One region of the Streptomyces sp. NPDC003943 genome, then DNA from elsewhere that is predicted to be linked to it. Evidence: riboswitches for the same ligand, from Rfam matches in the RefSeq annotation. Region 1 holds a riboswitch; each other region holds the start of a gene.
The links. Region 1 has a riboswitch for cobalamin ahead of cobN (cobaltochelatase subunit CobN). Riboswitches for the same ligand answer to the same signal wherever they lie in the genome.
Positions count from the first base shown of each region.

Region 2: linked by a shared signal. The riboswitch ahead of ACWEV0_RS28915 (ribonucleoside-diphosphate reductase subunit alpha) and the one ahead of cobN (cobaltochelatase subunit CobN) in region 1 are both predicted to bind cobalamin.
Region 3: linked by a shared signal. The riboswitch ahead of ACWEV0_RS15040 (cobalamin biosynthesis protein) and the one ahead of cobN (cobaltochelatase subunit CobN) in region 1 are both predicted to bind cobalamin.

Region 1 covers NZ_JBSGIW010000107.1:4,193-11,198, forward strand. The annotation lists gene cobN (cobaltochelatase subunit CobN) at 1-3,211, opposite strand, end outside; cobalamin riboswitch at 3,254-3,392, opposite strand; gene ACWEV0_RS31325 (cobalamin biosynthesis protein CobG) at 3,996-5,438, shown strand; gene ACWEV0_RS31330 (precorrin-8X methylmutase) at 5,435-6,088, shown strand; gene cobJ (precorrin-3B C(17)-methyltransferase) at 6,145-7,006, shown strand, end outside.
Region 2 covers NZ_JBSGIW010000088.1:10,893-17,898, forward strand. The annotation lists gene mctP (monocarboxylate uptake permease MctP) at 1-1,125, shown strand, start outside; gene ACWEV0_RS28910 (GNAT family N-acetyltransferase) at 1,202-1,711, shown strand; cobalamin riboswitch at 1,759-1,881, shown strand; gene ACWEV0_RS28915 (ribonucleoside-diphosphate reductase subunit alpha) at 2,009-4,372, shown strand; gene ACWEV0_RS28920 (ribonucleotide-diphosphate reductase subunit beta) at 4,363-5,388, shown strand; gene ACWEV0_RS28925 (ribosomal maturation YjgA family protein) at 5,422-5,844, shown strand; gene def (peptide deformylase) at 5,820-6,470, opposite strand; gene ACWEV0_RS28935 (tetratricopeptide repeat protein) at 6,549-7,006, opposite strand, start outside.
Region 3 covers NZ_JBSGIW010000029.1:56,772-63,777, reverse strand. The annotation lists gene ACWEV0_RS15050 (anion permease) at 135-1,406, shown strand; gene ACWEV0_RS15045 (hypothetical protein) at 1,435-1,656, shown strand; adenosylcobalamin (AdoCbl) riboswitch at 1,866-1,959, shown strand; gene ACWEV0_RS15040 (cobalamin biosynthesis protein) at 2,005-2,988, shown strand; gene ACWEV0_RS15035 (cobyric acid synthase) at 2,985-4,493, shown strand; gene ACWEV0_RS15030 (putative cobaltochelatase) at 4,858-6,933, shown strand; gene cobO (cob(I)yrinic acid a,c-diamide adenosyltransferase) at 6,933-7,006, shown strand, end outside.

The sequences.
Region 1 (7,006 bases):
AGTCGCCGATGTACGCCTCGGGGGCCGTGCCGCGCAGGGCACGCACGGTGGCGACCATGCCGCCGTGGTACTGGAAGTAGTCGTCGGAGTCTGCGATGTCGTGCTCGCGCGTGTCCGTGTTCTTCGCGGCGACGGCGATCCGCTTGTACGCGGTCTCCATCTCGGCGCGCGCCGGGCGCCCTTCGAGCCCGCGGCCGTACGCGTAACCGCCCCACACCGTGTAGACCTCGGCCAGGTCGGCGTCCGTGCGCCAGTCGCGCGAGTCGATCAGCTGGAGCAGACCGGCGCCGTAGGTGCCGGGCCGGGAGCCGAAGATACGGGTGGTGGCGCGGCGTTCGTCGCCGTGCTCGGCGAGGTCGGCCTGGGCGTGGGCGCGGACGAAGTTGTCCTCGGCCGACTCGTCCGCCAGGCCCGCGACCAGCCGCACGGCATCGTCGAGGAGCCCGATGACGTGCGGGAAGGCATCGCGGAAGAAGCCGGAGATGCGCAGCGTGACGTCGATGCGCGGGCGGCCCAGCTCGGCGAGCGGGATGGCCTCCAGGCCCTTCACACGGCGCGAGGCGTCGTCCCACACCGGGCGGACGCCGAGCAGCGCGAGGGCCTCGGCGACGTCGTCGCCGGCGGTGCGCATCGCGCTCGTACCCCACAGGGACAGGCCCACGGAGGTCGGCCACTCGCCGTTGTCGGTGCGGTAGCGCTCCAGGAGGGAGTCGGCGAGCGCCTGGCCGGTCTCCCAGGCGAGCCGCGAGGGCACGGCCTTGGGGTCGACGGAGTAGAAGTTGCGGCCGGTCGGCAGCACGTTGACCAGGCCGCGCAGCGGCGAGCCGGACGGGCCGGCCGGCACGAAGCCGCCGTTCAGGGCGTGGACGGCGTGGGCGAGTTCGTCGGTGGTGGCGGCGAGGCGCGGCACGACCTGCTCGCAGGCGAAGCGCAGCACGGCCTCGACGTCCGGCCCGTGGCCCGTGGGGACGGCGGCCACGTCCCAGTCCGCCGCCTCCATCGCCTCGACCAGCTCGCGGGCCTTCGCCTCGGCCTCGTCGGCCGTGGTCCGGGTGGCGGCCGACTCGTCCAGGCCGAGGGCCTCGCGCAGACCGGGCAGCGCCTGCGTGCCGCCCCAGATCTGGCGCGCGCGGAGGATCGACAGGACCAGGTTGACCCGGGCCTCGCCGGTCGGCGCGCCACCGAGGACGTGCAGACCGTCGCGGATCTGGGCGTCCTTGACCTCGCACAGCCAGCCGTCGACGTGCAGCAGGAAGTCGTCGAAGCCGTCGTCGTCCGGCCGGTCGGCCATGCCGAGGTCGTGGTCGAGCTTGGCGGCCTGGATCAGCGTCCAGATCTGCGCCCGGATGGCCGGCAGCTTCGCCGGGTCCATGCTGCTGATCTGCGCGTACTCGTCGAGCAGCTGCTCCAGGCGCGCGATGTCGCCGTACGAGTCGGCGCGCGCCATCGGCGGCACGAGGTGGTCGACGAGCGTGGCGTGCACCCGGCGCTTGGCCTGGGTGCCCTCGCCCGGGTCGTTGACCAGGAACGGGTAGACGAGCGGCAGGTCGCCGAGGGCCGCGTCCGGGCCGCAGGCGGCGGACAGGCCGGCGTTCTTGCCGGGCAGCCACTCCAGGTTGCCGTGCTTGCCCAGGTGCACCATCGCGTCGGCGCCGAAACCGCCGTCCTCGGCGCGGGCCGCGATCCAGCGGTAGGCCGCCAGGTAGTGGTGCGACGGCGGCAGGTCCGGGTCGTGGTAGATCGCGATCGGGTTCTCGCCGAAGCCGCGCGGCGGCTGGATGAGGACGAGCAGGTTCCCGCGGCGCAGGGCGGCGAGCACGATGTCGCCCTCCGGGTTCCGCGAGCGGTCCAGGAACATCTCGCCGGGCGCCGGGCCCCAGTGCTCCTCGACCTGCTCGCGCAGCTCGGCCGGCAGCTGGGCGTACCAGCGCTTGTAGTCGGCGGCCGGGATGCGGACCGGGTTGCGGGCCAGCTGCTCCTCCGTCAGCCAGTCCTGGTCGTGGCCGCCGGCCTCGATGAGGGCGTAGATCAGCTCGTCGCCGTCGCCGGAGACCAGGCCCGGGATGTCCTCGACCGGCCCGAAGTCGTAGCCCTCGGCGAGGAGCCGCCTGAGAAGGGACACGGCGGAGGCGGGGGTGTCCAGGCCGACCGCGTTGCCGATCCGGGAGTGCTTCGTCGGGTACGCGGAGAGCACGAGCGCCAGCTTCTTCTCGGCGTTCGGGATGTGCCGAAGCCGGGCGTGCCGGACGGCGATGCCGGCGACCCGCGCGGCGCGCTCGGCGTCCGCCACGTACGCCGGCAGGCCGTCCTCGTCGATCTCCTTGAAGGAGAACGGGACGGTGATCAGCCGGCCGTCGAACTCCGGCACGGCGACCTGGCTGGCCGCGTCCAGCGGCGACAGGCCCTCGTCGTTCTCCTCCCAGGCGGCCCGCGAGCCGGTCAGGCACAGCGCCTGCAGGATCGGCACGTCGAGCGCGGCCAGCGCACCCGCGTCCCACGCCTCCTCGTCGCCGCCCGCCTGCGCCTCGGCCGGCTTGGTGCCACCGGCGGCGAGGACGGTGGTGACGATCGCGTCGGCGGTCCGGAGCGTGTCGAGCAGCTCAGCCTCGGGGGCGCGCAGGGACGCCACGTACAGCGGGAGGGCCTTGGCACCGGCGTCCTCGATGGCGTCGCAGAGGGCGCCCACGAAGGCGGTGTTGCCGCTCATGTGGTGGGCGCGGTAGTAGAGCACGGCGACCGTCGGACCACTGCCGTCCTTCGCCGGGCGGTCGAGCGGGCCCCAGGTGGGGGCGGCGGCCGGCGGCTCGAAGCCGTGGCCGGTGAGCAGGACCGTGTCGGAGAGGAAGCGGGCGAGCTGGCCGAGGTTCGCCGGGCCGCCGTGCGCGAGGTAGGCGTGCGCCTCGGTGGCCACGCCGACCGGCACCGTGGACGAGCTCATGAGCTGCGCGTCCGGCGCCTGTTCGCCGCTCAGCACGACCACCGGCTTCCCGGCGGCGAGCACCGCGTCCAGGCCCTCCTGCCAGGACCGCAGCCCGCCGAGCAGGCGTACGACGACGAGCTCGGCGCCGTCGAGCAGCGCCGCGAGATCGTCGAGGGGGAGGCGGGCGGGGTTGGCGTAACGCCACTCCACGCCTTCGTCGCCGGTCGCGGTGGTGTTCGCCGCGCGGGCGCTGAGCAGGTCGGTGTCGGAGTGCGACAGCAGCAGGAGCATGGGGAGGCTCAGGCCCTTCCTCGGGGTTGTCCGCGCCCCGGGTGGTCGTGTGGACGGCAGGAGTTCCTGACTCACCGGCCACCGGATTGCCCGGGACCGGCTCACAGTGGCGGGACCGCGCCGGATTCTCACCGGGCTTCCTCCCCGGGGCCCTGGGACCCCATGCCGATCTGCATCCTAGATCGTGCGACCCACGGCCCGGAGGGCACGGCGGGGTCGGCCGGATCACATCGGGGGGCGGTGGGCTGGATCGCGCCGGGGAATCGGCCGGATCGCGACGGGGTCGGCGACCGCGACGGGGCCGGCCGGGCTGCGAGGGAAGGCGCCGCATCGCGGGGGAGGTCGGCCGGATCGCGGGGGACGTCGGTGGGACCGCGGGGGACGTCGGCCGGATCTCGACGGGGTCGGCCGGGCTGCGAGGAAAGGCGACCGCATCGCGGGGGAGGTCGGCCGGGCTGCGGGGAAGGCGCCGCATCGCGACGGGGTTCGGCGGGATCGCGACGGGGGCCGGCCGGGCTGCGAGGGAAGGCGCCGCATCGCGGGGGAAGGCGACCGCATCGCGACGGGGTCGACTGGACCGCGACGGGGGTCGGGCGCCCCGCGACGGGCGTTCGGCCGGATCGCGACCGGAGGCCGCCGGATCACGCCCGAAGGGCGGGCGGTTCGCGCCGCGGCCGCGCCCGAATCGGACCGCGCCCCGGCCGGATCCCCCGCGGCCGTCGGCCGCATCGCGCTCCGGGAGTCGACCGGATCACACTCGGTGGCCGGGCGGTTCCCCGTGGGTATGCTCGCCGCCATGCCGCCCACCCCACCCCCGGCGCCCGAACGGGGCGAACCCGTCATACGGGACCGTGGCGACGCGTGCCCGGGCGCGCTCCGCCTGCATGCCGCCGCCGACGGCTTCCTGGCCCGACTCCGGCTGCCCGCCGGGCGGTTGACGCAGGATCAGGTCGAGGTCCTGGCCGACGCCGCCGAGACCCTGGGGGACGGCAGCGTCACCATCACCTCACGCGGCAACCTCGAACTGCGCGGCCTCCCGGACGGCTGCGGCGCCGACCTCGCCGACCTCCTCGACCGGGCCGGCCTCCTCCCCTCCCCCACCCACGAACGCGTCCGCAACATCCTCGCCTCCCCTGCCGCCGGCCTCGACGGACTCGGCCACGCCGACGTCCAGTTGTGGGCGCGCGAGCTGGACGCGCTGCTCTGCGCGGCACCGCGGGCGGCGTCCCTTTCGGGACGGTTTCTGTTCGTCCTGGACGACGGGCGGGGCGACGTGGCCGGGCTCGGCGGCGATGTGACCTTGATCGCAGGGGCGGGCGGGGACGTGCTGCTGCGGCTGGGGTCGCGGGTGTTCCGCGTGACGGAGGCGGACCCCGCGCCGGCCGACGCCGCTCCCGGCGTCACCGCCACGACGGCCGCCCGCGCCGCCCTGGCCGCCGCCCTCGTCTTCCTCGACGCCGCCGAAGCGGCCGGGAACGGCGCCTGGCGACTGCGCGAGCTGCCCGACGGCCACGCCCCGGACTGGACGGCCGCCCTGGCCGGTGCCGGGATCGCGGCGGAGCCCGTACCCGTACCGCCGGTGCCGCACGGGCGGCCACCCGCGCCCGGCCCGCTCGGGGAGCGTGCGGCGCATGTGCTGGCTCCGCTGGGCCGGCTGACCGCCGCTCAGCTGCGGGCGCTGCTGCCCGCGGCCGAGGTGCGGCTGACGCCGTGGCGCGGGGCGGTCGTGGTGCCGGCACCAGACCTGCCGGAAGCGAGCCCCGCCGGCCCCGCGGACTCCGCCGCCCCCGCAGCCCCCGGCGGCCCCGCAGCCCCCGGCGGCCCCGCGGCCGCCGCTCAGGCACCTGGCCTCCGCCCCGCGCACGCTCCGACCCCCGCCCGCACCTCCGCGTCGTCCCGGCTCGCTGCCCTCGCGGCCGCCGGCCTCCTCACCACCGCCGACGACCCCGGCGCCGGGGTCACCGCCTGCACCGGGCGGCCCGGTTGCGCCAAGTCCCTCGCGGACGTGCGGGCCGACGCCGGGCGGGCGCCCGCGGGGGCGCTGCCCGTGCACTTCGCCGGGTGCGAGCGGCGCTGCGGGCACCCGCACGGCGCGTGGATCGACGTCGTCGCCACCGGGGACGACGCGTACCTGGTCGACGGCGTGCCCACTCCCCGTACGTCCCTGTCCGAAGCGGTCGCATCGGCCCGCACGATCACGACGCCCACGACGACCACCACGAGATGAGCGAGAGCAAGAGGATGTTCGAGTACGAGAAGGACGGCGCGGAGATCTACCGCCGCTCCTTTGCCACGATCCGCGCCGAGGCGGATCTCGCGGCGCTGCCCGCCGACGTCGCCACGGTCGCGGTGCGGATGATCCACGCCTGCGGCATGACCGACCTCGTCCAGGACGTCGCGTACTCGCCCGGTGTCGTCACCGCCGCCCGCGCCGCCCTGCGCGCGGGCGCGCCGATCCTGTGCGACGCGCAGATGGTCGCGAGCGGCGTGACCCGCAAGCGGCTGCCCGCCGACAACGACGTGGTGTGCACGCTCTCCGACCCGGCCGTGCCCGGCCTCGCCGCCGAGCTCGGCACCACGCGCTCGGCCGCGGCGATGGAGCTGTGGCGGGACCGCCTGGAGGGCTCGGTCGTGGCGATCGGCAACGCGCCGACCGCGCTGTTCCACCTCCTGGAGATGATCGCGAAGGGCGCCGGGAAGCCGGCGGCCGTGCTCGGCATCCCGGTCGGCTTCATAGGCGCCGCCGAGTCCAAGGACGCGCTCGCCGCGAACGAGCTGGGCCTGGAGTACCTGGTGGTACGGGGCCGGCGCGGCGGCAGCGCGATGACGGCGGCGGCGCTGAACGCGCTCGCGCACGAAGCGGAGATCCAGAAGTGACCGAGAAGCGCGGCAAGCTGTACGGGGTCGGGCTGGGCCCCGGCGACCCGAACCTGATGACGGTGGCGGCCGTGAAGGCCATCGCCGAGGCGGACGTCGTCGCCTACCACTCGGCCCGCCACGGCCGTTCCATCGCCCGCTCCATCGCCGCCGAGCACATCCGCGAGGACCACGTCGAGGAGCGGCTGATGTACCCGCTCACCGTGGAGACCACGGACCACCCCGGCGGCTACCGGGGCGCGCTCGACGACTTCTACGAGGAGGCCGCGGCCCGGCTCGCGGCGCACCTCGACGCGGGCCGCACGGTCGCCGTACTCGCCGAGGGCGACCCGCTGTTCTACGGCTCGTACCAGCACATGCACAAGCGGCTCGCGGACCGCTACGACACGACCGTCATCCCCGGCGTGACGTCGGTGAGCGCGGCCGCGGCGCGGCTCGGCGAGCCGCTGTGCGAGGCGGAGGAGGTCCTGACGATCATTCCCGGCACGCTGCCGGAGGACGAACTGACGGCCCGGCTCGCGGGCACCGACTCGGCGGTCGTGATGAAGCTCGGCCGCACCTTCCCGACCGTGCGCCGCGCGCTCGAACGGGCCGGGCGGATCGAGGACGCGCGGTACGTGGAGCGCGCGTTCATGGCGGGTGAGCGCACCGGCCGCCTCACGGACGTGGACCCGGAGTCGGTCCCGTACTTCTCCGTGGCCGTGCTGCCGTCCCGTATCGACCAGCAGCCGCCGGTACGCGAGCAGGGCGAGGTCGTCGTCGTCGGCACCGGCCCGGCCGGCGCGCCCTGGCTGACCCCCGAGTCGCGCGGCGCCCTGGTCAACGCCGACGACCTGGTCGGCTACACCACCTACCTCGACCGCGTCCCGGTCCTGCGGGCGAGCCAGCGCCGTCACGGCTCCGACAACAAGGTCGAGT
Region 2 (7,006 bases), on a different contig from region 1:
AACTGGTTCGTGAAGGACCTGCCGCTGCTCATCGCCTTCGGCGTGCTCGCCGCGTACACCTACTCGTCCGGCCTGCGCGCGCCCGCGCTCATCGCGTTCGTCAAGGACACGCTGATCTACATCGTCATCGCGGTGGCGATCATCTACATCCCGATCAAGCTGGGCGGCTTCGACGAGATCTTCGGCAAGGCGGCCGAGGCGTACAAGACGATCAACCCGGCCACCCACAAGCCCAAGGGCGCCCTGGTGCCCGGCGAGGCCGGCCAGTGGACGTACGCGACGCTCGCGCTCGGCTCGGCGCTCGCGCTCTTCATGTACCCGCACTCGATCACGGCGACGCTCTCCTCCAAGAGCCGCAACGTGATCCGCCGCAACACCACGATCCTGCCGCTGTACTCGCTGATGCTGGGCCTGCTCGCGCTGCTCGGCTTCATGGCCATCGCCGCCGGGGTGAAGGTGACCAACGGTCAGCTCGCCATCCCGCAGCTCTTCGAGAACATGTTCCCGGACTGGTTCGCCGGCATCGCCTTCGCCGCCATCGGCATCGGCGCGCTCGTGCCGGCCGCGATCATGTCGATCGCCGCGGCCAACCTCTTCACCCGCAACATCTACAAGGACTTCATCAAGCCGGACGCCACCGCCGAGCAGGAGACCAAGGTCTCCAAGCTCGTCTCGCTCCTGGTGAAGGTCGGCGCCCTGGTCTTCGTCCTCACCATGGACAAGACCGTCGCCATCAACTTCCAGCTGCTCGGCGGCATCTGGATCCTGCAGACCTTCCCGTCCCTGGTCGGCGGCCTCTTCACGCGCTGGCCGCACCGCTGGGCACTGCTCGCCGGCTGGGCCGTCGGCATGGTCTACGGCACGGCCGCCGCGTACGGGGTCGCCAGCCCCACCCAGAGCCACTTCGGCGGCTCCGCGGCCGAGATCCCGGGCATCGGCGAGATCGGCTACATCGGCCTCACCGCCTTCGTCCTCAACGTCCTCGTCACCGTCGTCCTCACCCTCGTCCTGCGCTCCGTCGGCACCCCCGACGGCGTCGACGAGACCTCGCCGGAGGACTACACGGCCGACGCGGGCGACGCGGGCGTCGTCACCGAACTGCCGAAGGTCGGCACCGGTCACTGACCGGCCACGACACGGCCGCGCCCGCCCCCGGAATCCGGGAGGCGGGCGCGGCCGTGTCGGGTGCAGACTGCCGGGCATGGACTTCACGATCAGGGCGGTACGGCCCGAGGAGTACGAGGAGCTCGGTGACCTCACCGGCCTGACCTATCTGAACGACGGGCTGCTGCTGCACGGCGAGGACGACTTCTACCTGGCCGTACTCCGCGACACGGCCCGCCGGGCGCGCGAGAGCGAGGTGCTCGTCGCCGTCGACGCCGAAGGGCGGGTCATCGGCGGGGTGACCTTCGCCGCGGGCGGCACCGCCTGGGCGGACATCGCGGTCGAGGGCGAGGCGGAGTTCCGGATGCTCGTCGTCGCGCCGGACGCGCGTGGCCGGGGCGTCGGCGAGGCCCTCGTGCGGGCGTGCGTCGACCGGGCGCGGGCCCTGCCCGGCTGCGCGCGGCTCGTGCTCTCCACGGCCGACGTGATGGTCTCCGCGCACCGGATATACGAGCGGCTCGGCTTCGTCCGCACCCCCGAGCGGGACTGGGAGCCGATCCCCGACCACCTCCTGCGCACCTACGCACTGGAGTTGACGGAGCACTGACGACACACAACATGTGGGGGGTGCTCCGAGGGGCGCCCCCCACATGTATGCTCGTCCTCGCTGTCGCCGCAGGGGAATCCGGTGAAAATCCGGAACTGTCCCGCAACGGTGTACTAAGTGCGTTTCCGTACGACGTGAGTCCGAGGACCTGCCGACAGCGCGCCCGGTCCGTCCGTTCCGGGTGTCACTGACGTCCGGGCCTCGCGGAGTGGGCCGGTGGACGCGGCGCCGCCGTGCGTACGGCGCCCGTTGCCGCCTCCCGCCATGGCCCCGTGCCGAGCGAGGGAGAGCCCCCACGTGACCATCGCGCCCGCCGATCCGGCTTCGGCCGAGGCTTCCGCGGTCGAGACCGACGGCCCCGGGACCGCGCTGCTGCGGACCCTGACCGATCTCACCGCCGACCTCCCGGACACCGACCCCGGCCGGGTCGCCGCCGCCGCGCTGCGCGGCCGGCACCCCGGCTCGGACGAGGCGGAGCTGCGCGAGCTGGCCACGGAGGCCGCCGCCGGCCTGATCGCCGAGGACCCGGCGTACTCCCGGCTCGCCGCCCGGCTCCTGACGATCACGATCGCCCAGGAGGCGGCCGGCCAGGGCGCGGTGTCCTTCGCCGCCTCCGTCGCCGTCGGCCACCGCGAGGGCCTGATCGCCGACCGCACGGCCGACTTCGTGGCTCTGCACGCCGAGCGGCTCGACGCGACGATCGACGCCGCCGCCGACGACCGCTTCGGCTACTTCGGCCTGCGCACGCTCTACTCGCGCTACCTCCTGCGCCACCCGATCACCCGCAAGGTCATCGAGACCCCGCAGCACTTCATGCTGCGCGTGGCCGCCGGCCTCGCCGAGGACGACTCGGTCCGCGCGCTCGACGAGGTGACGGCGCTCTACGGCCTGATGAGCCGCCTGGACTACCTGCCGTCCTCCCCCACGCTCTTCAACTCCGGCACCCGCCACCCGCAGATGTCGTCCTGCTACCTGCTCGACTCGCCGCAGGACGAGCTGGACTCCATCTACGACCGCTACCACCAGGTCGCGCGGCTGTCGAAGCACGCGGGCGGCATCGGCCTGTCGTACTCCCGCATCCGCGCCCGCGGTTCGCTCATCCGCGGCACCAACGGGCACTCCAACGGCATCGTGCCGTTCCTGAAGACGCTGGACGCCTCCGTCGCCGCCGTGAACCAGGGCGGCCGCCGCAAGGGCGCCGCCGCCGTCTACCTGGAGACCTGGCACGCGGACATCGAGGAGTTCCTGGAGCTCCGCGACAACACCGGCGAGGACGCCCGCCGTACGCACAACCTCAACCTGGCCCACTGGATCCCGGACGAGTTCATGCGCCGGGTCAACGCGGACGCCGAGTGGTCGCTGTTCTCGCCGGCCGACGTGCCCGAGCTGGTCGACCTGTACGGCGAGGAGTTCGACGCCGCCTACCGCAAGGCCGAGGCGGCGGGCCTGGCCCGCAAGACCATGCCGGCCCGCGACCTGTACGGCCGCATGATGCGCACCCTGGCGCAGACCGGCAACGGCTGGATGACCTTCAAGGACGCCGCCAACCGGACCGCGAACCAGACCGCCGAGCCCGGCACGGTCGTCCACTCCTCCAACCTCTGCACCGAGATCATCGAGGTCACCAACGACGGCGAGACCGCCGTCTGCAACCTCGGCTCGGTCAACCTGGGCTCGTTCGTGTCCGGTTCGGACCTGGACTGGGAGCGGCTCGACGAGACCGTCCGCACCGCCGTCACGTTCCTCGACCGGGTCGTCGACATCAACTTCTACCCGACCGAGCAGGCCGGCCGCTCCAACGCCAAGTGGCGTCCGGTGGGCCTGGGCGCGATGGGCCTCCAGGACGTCTTCTTCAAGCTGCGGCTGCCCTTCGACTCGGCCGAGGCGCGCGCCCTGTCCACCCGGATCGCCGAGCGGATCATGCTCGCCGCGTACGAGGCGTCCGCCGACCTCGCCGAGCGCAACGGCCCGCTGCCGGCCTGGGACAAGACCCGTACGGCCCGCGGTGTGCTGCACCCCGACCACTACGACGTCGAGCTGAACTGGCCGGAGCGCTGGGCCGCGCTGCGCGAGCGGATCGCCGCCGTCGGCATGCGCAACAGCCTGCTGCTCGCCATCGCCCCGACCGCGACGATCGCCTCGATCGCGGGCGTCTACGAGTGCATCGAGCCGCAGGTCTCCAACCTGTTCAAGCGCGAGACGCTGTCCGGCGAGTTCCTCCAGGTCAACTCGTACCTGGTGGCGGAGCTCAAGGAGCTCGGCGTGTGGGACGCGCAGACCCGTGAGGCGCTGCGCGACTCCAACGGCTCGGTCGCCGGCTTCGGCTGGGTGCCGGCCGAGGTCCGCGAGCTGTACCGCACGGCCTGGGAGATCCCGCAGCGCGGCCTGATCGACATGGCCGCCGCCCGCACCCCGTTCCTGGACCAGGCGCAGTCCCTGAACCTGTTCATGGAGACGCCGACCATCGGCAAGCTGTCGTCGATGTACGCGTACGCCTGGAAGCAGGGCCTGAAGACCACGTACTACCTGCGCTCGCGTCCGGCGACCCGGATCGCCCGCGCCGCCCAGGCCACCACGATCCCCGTCCAGCAGGCCACGCCCGACGCGGACGCCGTCGCCTGCTCCCTGGAGAACCCCGAGTCCTGCGAGGCATGCCAGTAATGAGCACCACCCGTTCTCACAACCTGCTCGACCCGGGCTTCGAACTGACCCTGCGTCCGATGCGCTACCCGGACTTCTACGAGCGCTACCGGGACGCCATCAAGAACACCTGGACCGTGGAGGAGGTCGACCTCCACTCGGACGTCGCCGACCTCGCCAAGCTGTCCCCGGGCGAGCAGCACATGATCGGCCGCCTCGTCGCGTTCTTCGCGACCGGCGACTCGATCGTGGCCAACAACCTGGTGCTGACGCTCTACAAGCACATCAACTCCCCGGAGGCGCGCCTCTACCTGAGCCGCCAGCTCTTCGAGGAGGCCGTGCACGTCCAGTTCTACCTGACGCTGCTCGACACCTACCTGCCCGACCCGGACGACCGCGCGGCGGCCTTCGCGGCCGTCGAGAACATCCCCTCCATCCGCGAGAAGGCGCAGTTCTGCTTCAAGTGGATGGACTCGGTCGAGAAGATCGAGAGGCTGGAGACGGCCGCCGACCGGCGCCGCTTCCTGCTCAACCTGATCTGCTTCGCCGCCTGCATCGAGGGCCTGTTCTTCTACGGCGCCTTCGCCTACGTGTACTGGTTCCGCAGCCGCGGTCTGCTGCACGGCCTGGCCACCGGCACCAACTGGGTGTTCCGGGACGAGACGATGCACATGAACTTCGCCTTCGAGGTCGTGGACACCGTCCGCAAGGAGGAGCCGGAGCTCTTCGACGACGAGCTGCAGCAGCAGGTCACCGACATGCTGAAGGAGGCCGTCGAGGCGGAGCTCCAGTTCGGCCAGGACCTGTGCGGTGACGGCCTGCCGGGCATGAACACGGAGTCGATGCGCGAGTACCTCCAGTGCGTCGCCGACCAGCGCCTGACCCGCCTGGGCTTCGCCCCGGTGTTCGGCTCGGAGAACCCGTTCGCGTTCATGGAGCTCCAGGGCGTCCAGGAGCTGACGAACTTCTTCGAGCGCCGGCCGTCCGCCTACCAGGTGGCGGTCGAGGGCTCGGTCGACCTGGACGAGGACTTCTGATCGCCTCGGTTCCGGACGCGTAGGGTGCCCGGCATGGGGATCTTCTTACGCGCGCGGCTCGGCACGCGCCTCCTGGCGTGCTCCGCCGCTCTGCTCACCGTCGCCGCGGGCCTGGGAATCAGGTCCGCGGCGTCGGGCGTCGTCGCGAAGTACGCGGGCGACGCGCTCTACACGCTGCTCGTCCTGGCCCTGGTGGTGCTGGTGGTGCCGCGGGTCCGGCCGGCCGTGGCGGCCTGGGCCGCCCTCGGGTTCAGCTGGGCCGTGGAGCTGTTCCAGCTGACCGGCGTACCGGCGGAGCTGGCCGCGCGCAGCACGCTCGCGCGCCTGGTGCTCGGCACGACGTTCAACGTGCCGGACCTGTTCTGGTACGCGATCGGCGCGGCGGTCGGCTGGGCCGTCCACCGCGCCGTGGGTGCGCGCAGAAGTGAGGGTCAGTCGTTCGGGACGACCGGGTAGCGCGGCGTGCCCTCTTCCATCTGGCGCAGGGCGTCCTTGCGGTCCCGCTTCGACAGCTTGTCGATGTAGAGGAAGCCGTAGAGGTGGTCCGTCTCGTGCTGGAGGCAGCGGGCGAAGTAGCCGGTGCCGCGGACCTTGATCGGGTTGCCCTTCATGTCCTGGCCGGTGACCTCGGCGTAGTCCGGGCGGGCCAGCTCGGCGTACGCGGTCGGGACCGAGAGGCAGCCCTCGTTGGAGTCGTCGAGGTGCCGCTGGTCGGCCGGCAGGTCGACGAGGACCGGGTTGATCACGTGGCCGACGTGGCGCTTGCCCTCGTCGTCCATGCAGTCGTAGACGAAGACCTTCAGGTCGACGCCGATCTGGTTGGCGGCGAGGCCGACGCCCTCGGCGGTGCGCTGGCTGGCGAACATGTCGTCGATGAGCTGCGCCAGCTCGTCGTCGAAGTCGGTGACGTCCTTGCACTCCCGGTGCAGGACGGGGTTGCCCACGACCGTGATGGGGCGCGAGGTGCCGCGCTCGCGGTGGGCGGCCTCGCGGGCCTCGGTGTCCTCGGTGTCGACGATGAAGCCCTCGTCGTCCACGGCGTACACGCCCGTCTGCTCCTGCTCAGTGCCCTGCTGCGACATGTCCGCCGTACGCCTTCTTCCTCGACCCGGTACACCCCGACGGTAGATACGGGGTTGGGTACAGCCTACGGCCAGCGGTCAGCAGACTTCCTCCAGATCACGCCATTCCCGGCTGTCCGGACTGTCCGCCACCCAGCTGTCGAGCAGCCCCCGGACCAGGCCCGCGGGGGCGGCGATGCCGCACTCCCGCTCGGGCACCCACAGCTCGCCGGGCGAGCGGTGGCCGAGCGGACCGGGGTGCCCCGGCTCGCTGTGGTCGTGCGGGTCGAGGTGCTCGCCCTCGCCCTCGGCGCTGGGCATGGTCGACTCGGAGCAGGCGCGGCAGAGCAGCCGTACGGAGGACGACCAGTCCTCGGCGGCGAAGCCCGCGTCGGCGGCGAGCTGCTCCAAGGCGTCCCGGTCGGCCTCGGTGGCGGCCTCCAGGAGGACCACCCAGGTGGGCACCGGCGACGGCGCCCACAGCTCGATCTCGTCGAAGACCGGGTACGAGGGGCCCGCGCTGGTGGTGCGCTCGCCGTTGGGCACGCCGTCGTGCA
Region 3 (7,006 bases), on a different contig from region 1:
GCGCCCGCCGGACCCGTAAGCGGAATCCCCTGACCCCGGAACGGGACACCACTGCGCCCGACCCAGTTCATCTTCCGTTCACCCAGGTTGCTTACGTTCGACGAGCCACTGACGTCGAACGATTGCCTGGGTAAATGGAACACATCACGCTGCTGCTCGCCATTGTGGTCGTGACAGCTCTAGTGTTCGATTTCACGAACGGTTTCCACGACACCGCCAACGCGATGGCCACGACCATCTCGACCGGTGCACTCAAGCCCAAGACGGCGGTGGCCATGTCCGCCGTGCTGAACCTGGTCGGCGCGTTCCTCTCGGTGGAGGTCGCCAAGACGATCTCCAAGGGGCTCGTCAACGAGACGGGCATCCAGCCCGAAGTCATCCTCGCCGCGCTCGTCGGCGCGATCCTCTGGAACCTGGTGACCTGGCTGGTCGGACTGCCGTCCAGCTCCTCGCACGCCCTGATGGGCGGCCTCATCGGCGCGACCGTCGCCTCGATCGGCTTCGGCGGCGTCAACGGCGAGAGCGTCGTCACCAAGGTCCTCATCCCGGCGGTCGCCGCCCCGATCGTCGCCGGCATCGCCGCGACGCTCGGCACCCGCCTGACGTACGTCATCGGCAAGGGCAAGAACGGCAAGGCCCAGGAGAAGGGCTACCGGGCCGGCCAGATCGCCTCCGCCGGTCTCGTCTCCCTCGCCCACGGCACCAACGACGCCCAGAAGACCATGGGCATCATCACCCTCGCCCTGGTCGCCGGCGGCGTCCTGGCCCCCGGCTCCAACCCGCCGGCCTGGGTCATCGTCTCCGCCGGTACGGCCATCGCGCTCGGCACCTTCCTCGGCGGCTGGCGCATCATCCGCACCATGGGCAAGGGCCTCACCGACCTCCAGCCGCAGCAGGGCTTCGCCGCCCAGACCAGCGCCGCGACGGTCATCCTGGCCTCCTCCCACCTGGGCTTCTCCCTCTCCACCACGCACGCCGTCTCCGGCTCCGTCATGGGCGCGGGCCTGGGCCGCAAGGGCGGCGTCGTCCGCTGGTCGACCGCCACCCGCATGTTCGTCGCCTGGGGCCTGACCCTGCCGGCCGCCGGCCTGGTCGGCGCGGGTGCCGAGTTCGTCGCCCGGCAGGGCCAGTGGGGCGTCTACGTCGTCGCGGCCTTCCTGGTCGCCTCCTGCGTCGGCATCTGGCTCGTCTCCCGCCGCCAGGTCGTCGACCACACCAACGTCAACGACGTCGAGACCGCGGCCGAGGCCGAGAGCGCGGGCGTCGTGACCACCGCCATCGCGGCCGTCACCCCGCCGCCGGCCGGCTCCGTCGCCGCCGTCGCGGACGAGGACCTGAAGGCCACCATCCCCGCCCCGAACCCCGCGGACCCGGCCGCTCCGGCCGCCCCCGCCGCCGCGGTCTGACGGATCTCACGGAACTGGAAGCACGGACATGAAGATCGACTGGGCAGCTCTCGGCTCCGTCTTCGGAGTCAGCCTCGTGGTGACCGTCGCCCTCGTGGGCTTCTTCACCCTCGGCGTCGCCGGCCTCTCCAAGCAGGAGGAGGCCACGGCCAACGGCGGCTCGGCCCCGCTGGCCCGCACCGGCGCCTACGCCTGCTTCGCGCTCTGCGCGGCGGCCGTGGCGTACGGCATCTACCTGATCGTCGCCTGACGCGCACGATCCCGGACCCACCGGCCGGGCGGCCCGCAGCACACCTGCGGACCGCCCGGCCGCTTTGTGTGTGCCGCCATGCTCCTGGTGCCGTGTTCGTGGTGCCGTGTTCGGGTGCCGTGTTTGTGGTGCTTCGCACAGTGACCCGACGCAGGTCAAGGGTGAGTTGACGGGTGTTCGCGGGGCGTGGTGGACTGCCGAAGCCATTACGGCGGCAAGTAGAGGAAGTCCGGTGCGATTCCGGCGCGGTCCCGCCACTGTGACCGGCCCCCACGGGCCGGAAGTCAGGAACTCTCGCCGCCGGTCACGTCGATCCAGGGCGCGGACCCTGAGTGAGGACACAGCGCCATGCCCGGCCGCGGCCCGAGCCCGTCCCGCAGCACAGCCGTCTTCGCGTACGGAGCGGCCGCCGGCCTCGCCGTCGACCTGCTCGTCGGCGACCCCCGGCGCGGCCATCCCGTCGCCGCCTTCGGCCGCGCCGCCGCCGCCGTCGAGCAGCGCCTGCACCGCGACCACCGCGCCCGGGGCGCCCTGCACACCGCCGTCTGCGCCGGCGGCACCGTCGCGCTCGGCGCCCTCGCCGCCCGTACGGTACGGGGCAGCCGGACCGCCTCCGTCGCCCTGACCGCCGCCTCCGTGTGGGCCGTGGTCGGCGGTACGACCCTGGGCCGCGAGGCCCGCGCGATCGGCGGCGCGCTCGCCGCCGGCGACCTGGAGGTCGCCCGGGAACGCATGCCGCACCTGGTCGGCCGCGACCCGCAGGCGCTCGACGGGCCCGCGATGGCCCGCGCGGTCGTCGAGTCGGTCGCCGAGAACACCTCCGACGCCGTCGTGGGCGCCCTGTTCTGGGGCGCGGTCGCGGGCGTGCCGGGCCTGCTCGGCTTCCGGGCGGTCAACACCCTGGACGCGATGGTCGGCCACAAGTCGCCGCGCTACCGGCGCTTCGGCTGGGCCTCGGCCCGGCTCGACGACCTCGCCGGCTGGCCCGGCGCCCGGCTCACCGCCGCGCTCGCCGCCGTGGCGGGCGGCGACCCGCGCGGCGCCGTACGGGCCTGGCGGACGGACGCGGGCAGCCACCCGAGCCCCAACGCCGGCCCGGTGGAGGCCGCGTTCGCCGGGGCGCTCGGCGTACGGCTCGGCGGCACCCTTTCGTACGGCGGCCGGGTCGAACACCGGCCGGTCCTCAACGCGGCCGGGCGGCCCGTCGAGGTGGCGGACATCGAGCGGGCCGTCACGCTGTCCCGCCGGGTGACCTGGCTGACCCTGGCCGCCTGTGTCGGCGGCCGGACCATCATCAGTGCCGTACGCGGCAGGAAGCGGAGGGGCGCATGAAGGGCGGGGGGCTGCTCGTCGCCGGGACCACGTCCGACGCGGGCAAGAGCGTCGTCACGGCCGGCATCTGCCGGTGGCTGGTCCGGCAGGGCCTGAAGGTCGCGCCGTTCAAGGGCCAGAACATGTCCCTGAACTCGTTCGTGACCCGGGAGGGCGCCGAGATCGGCCGCGCCCAGGCCATGCAGGCGCAGGCCGCGCGCGTCGAGCCGACGGCGCAGATGAACCCGGTGCTGCTCAAGCCCGGCAGCGACCGCTCCAGCCAGGTGATCCTCATGGGCAAGCCGGTCGGCGAGCTGAGCGCCCGCGGCTACCACGGCGGCCGCCAGCAGCAGCTCTTCGAGCCGGTCCTCGGCTGCCTGGAGGAGCTGCGCGCCACGCACGACGCGGTGATCTGCGAGGGCGCCGGCAGCCCGGCCGAGATCAACCTGCGGCGCACCGACATCGTCAACATGGGCATCGCGCGGGCGGCGCGGCTCCCCGTCGTCGTGGTCGGCGACATCGACCGCGGCGGCGTCTTCGCGCAGTTCTTCGGCACGACCGCGCTCCTCGCGCCCGAGGACCAGCGGCTGGTCGCCGGCTACCTGGTGAACAAGTTCCGCGGCGACGTCACACTGCTCGAACCGGGCCTCGACATGCTGCACGGCCTCACCGGGCGCCGTACCTTCGGCGTCCTGCCGTACGCCCACGGCCTCGGCATCGACGAGGAGGACGGCCTGCGCGTCTCGCTGCGCGGCACGGTCCGCGAGTCCGTCGTGGCGCCGCCGGTCGGCGAGGACGTGCTGCGGGTCGCCGTCTGCGCCGTACCCCTCATGTCCAACTTCACCGACGTCGACGCGCTGGCCGCCGAGCCGGGCGTGGTCGTGCGCTTCGTCGACCGCCCGGAGGAGCTGGCCGACGCGGACCTGGTGGTGGTGCCGGGCACCCGCGGCACGGTCAAGGCGCTGGCGTGGCTGCGCGAACGCGGCCTGGCCGACGCGCTCGCCCGGCGCGCCGCCGAGGGCCGGCCGGTCCTCGGCATCTGCGGCGGCTTCCAGGTCCTCGGCGAGCACATCGACGACGAGGTCGAGTCGAAGGCCGGCTCCGTCGAGGGGCTCGGCCTCCTGCCCGTACGGGTCCGTTTCGCACCCGAGAAGACGCTGGCCCGCCCGGTCGGCGAGGCCCTCGGCGAGCACGTCGAGGGTTACGAGATCCACCACGGCGTCGCGGACGTACGGGGCGGGGAGGCGTTCCTGGACGGCTGCCGCGTCGGCGCGGTCTGGGGCACCCACTGGCACGGCTCGCTGGAGAGCGACGGCTTCCGCCGCGCCTTCCTGCGCGAGGTCGCGGCGGCGGCCGGGCGGCGCTTCGTGCCCGCGCCCGACACGTCGTTCGGCGCCCTGCGCGAGGAGCAGCTGGACCGCCTCGGCGACCTGATCGAGGAGCACGCCGACACGGACGCGCTGCTCCGCCTGATCGAGAAGGGCGCGCCGGAGGGGCTGCCGTTCGTGCCGCCGGGGGCGCCGTGAGCGCCGCGAGCCGCGGGCGGGCCGTGCGGGCTGCGCGGCGCAGCCGAGCGGGGGCTGCGCCCGGCCCTCAACCGGGCCGGTGTTCCCACCCGCACCACCCGTGCGGGTGGGTGCGGGTGGCCCTGGTGGGCGGTTGCCCGCCGTCGGCGGCTGCGGGCGCTGACTTCGCCACGGGCGAGCGGACGCCGACCGCGGCTGACCGCCGGAGGCGGGCCGGCGCTACGGCCGGCGCACCCGTGCGCGTGGGCGATGCCGGCGCCCAGCGGGCCACCGTCAGGGGGCATCTCCGCGACCACCGGGCAGGAAGTGTGCCCGGACGGCATGTTGACGACGCATCATCGCGAACCGAAGGAGCGACCCAGGGATGAGCACCCGCTATCCGTTCACCGCCGTCGTCGGCATGGACGATCTGCGGCTCGCGCTGCTGCTGAACGCCGTGAGCCCGGCGGTGGGCGGTGTCCTCGTGCGCGGCGAGAAGGGGACCGCGAAGAGCACGGCCGTACGTGCGCTCGCCGAGCTGCTGCCGGAGGTGACGGTGGTCGCCGGGTGCCGGTTCAGCTGTGATCCGGCCGCGCCCGACCCGGGGTGCCCGGACGGGCCGCACGGGGAGGGGGCTCGGGAGGCGCGGGCCGCGCGGATGGTCGAGCTGCCCGTCGGCGCGTCCGAGGACCGGCTCGTCGGTTCGCTCGACATCGAGAAGGCGCTCGCCGAGGGCGTGAAGGCGTTCGAGCCGGGACTGCTCGCGGCGGCGCACCGGGGGATCCTGTACGTCGACGAGGTCAACCTGCTGAGCGACCACCTCATCGACCACCTGCTCGACGCCGCCGCCATGGGCCAGTCGCACGTCGAGCGCGAGGGCGTCTCCGTACGGCACGCCGCCCGCTTCCTGCTCGTCGGCACGATGAACCCGGAAGAGGGTGAGCTGCGGCCCCAGCTGCTCGACCGGTTCGGACTGACCGTGGAGGTGGCCGCCTCCCGCGAGCCGGAGCAGCGGGTGGAGGTCGTACGGCGGCGGCTGGCGTTCGAGGACGACCCGGCCGGGTTCGTCGCCCGCTGGGCCGGCGAGGAGGCGGCGCTGCGGGAGCGGATCGTCGCCGCGCGGAAGCTCCTGCCGCAGGTGGTGCTCGGGGACGCGGTGCTGCTGCAGATCGCCGCGACCTGCGCCGCGTTCGAGGTCGACGGCATGCGCGCCGACATCGTCATGGCCCGCACGGCGACCGCGCTCGCCGCGTGGGCGGGGCGGACGGAGGTCACCTCCGAGGACGTACGGCAGGCGGCGCTGCTCGCGCTCCCCCACCGGCGGCGGCGCAACCCCTTCGACGCTCCCGGTCTGGACGAGGACAAGCTCGACGAGACGCTGGAGCAGTACAAGGGCGACGACGAGCCGGACGACGAGCCCGAGCCGGAGCCGGACGGTCCGGGCGACGGTGGTCCCGGCGGTGGCGGCGGGGGCGGGATCCCGCCGCAGGGGGACGCCCCCGCGCCCGAGACGTCCGGGGCCCCCGAGGCCCCGGAGACCTCCGAGGTCCCCGACAGCGCGCCCGCACCGCAGAACAGCGGCCCCGGCGCCGGCTCCGGCGAGCGCGCCGCCGTCCAGGCCGGCGAGCCCTTCCGTACGAGGATGCTCAGCGTGCCGGGACTCGGCGAGGGCGCGGCCGGGCGCCGCTCCCGGGCCCGTACCGAGCACGGCCGGACCACCGGCGCGACCCGCCCCAAGGGCGCGCTGACCAAGCTGCACCTGGCCGCGACCGTGCAGGCCGCCGCCCCGCACCAGAAGGCGCGCGGCCGCGACGGCCGCGGTCTGGTGGTGCGCCGGGACGATCTGCGGCAGGCGGTCCGCGAGGGCCGGGAGGGCAACCTGGTCCTGTTCGTCGTGGACGCGTCCGGGTCGATGGCGGCGCGGCAGCGCATGGGCGCCGTGAAGGGCGCGGTGCTCTCGCTGCTGCTCGACGCCTACCAGCGGCGCGACAAGGTCGGTCTGGTGACCTTCCGGGGCAAGGGCGCCGAGCTCGCCCTGCCGCCGACCTCGTCGGTGGACGCGGCCGCGGCCCGGCTCGAACAGCTTCCGACCGGGGGCCGCACCCCGCTGTCCGCGGGTCTGCTCAAGGCGCACGACGTGCTGCGCGTGGAGCGGCTGCGCGATGCCTCGCGCCGTCCGCTGCTCGTCGTCGTGACCGACGGCCGGGCCACCGGCGGCGGCGCGGACCCGGTGGGGCTCGCGGCGCGGGCCGCGCGGCTGCACGCCGCCGACGGCACGGCCGCGGTGGTCGTGGACTGCGAGTCGGGCCCGGTGCGGCTCGGTCTCGCCGGGAACCTCGCCCGTGAACTCGGCGGCACCGCCGTCACCCTGGACGAGCTGCGCGCCGACTCGATCGCCGGGCTCGTCCGTACCGTCCGTCACGCACAGGACAACCACTCTGCCGCCAGGAGGGCCGCGTAATGCCTAAGGGACAGCCGACCGTCGTTCCGGACGACGGTCTCACCACCCGTCAGCGCCGCAACCGCGCACTGGT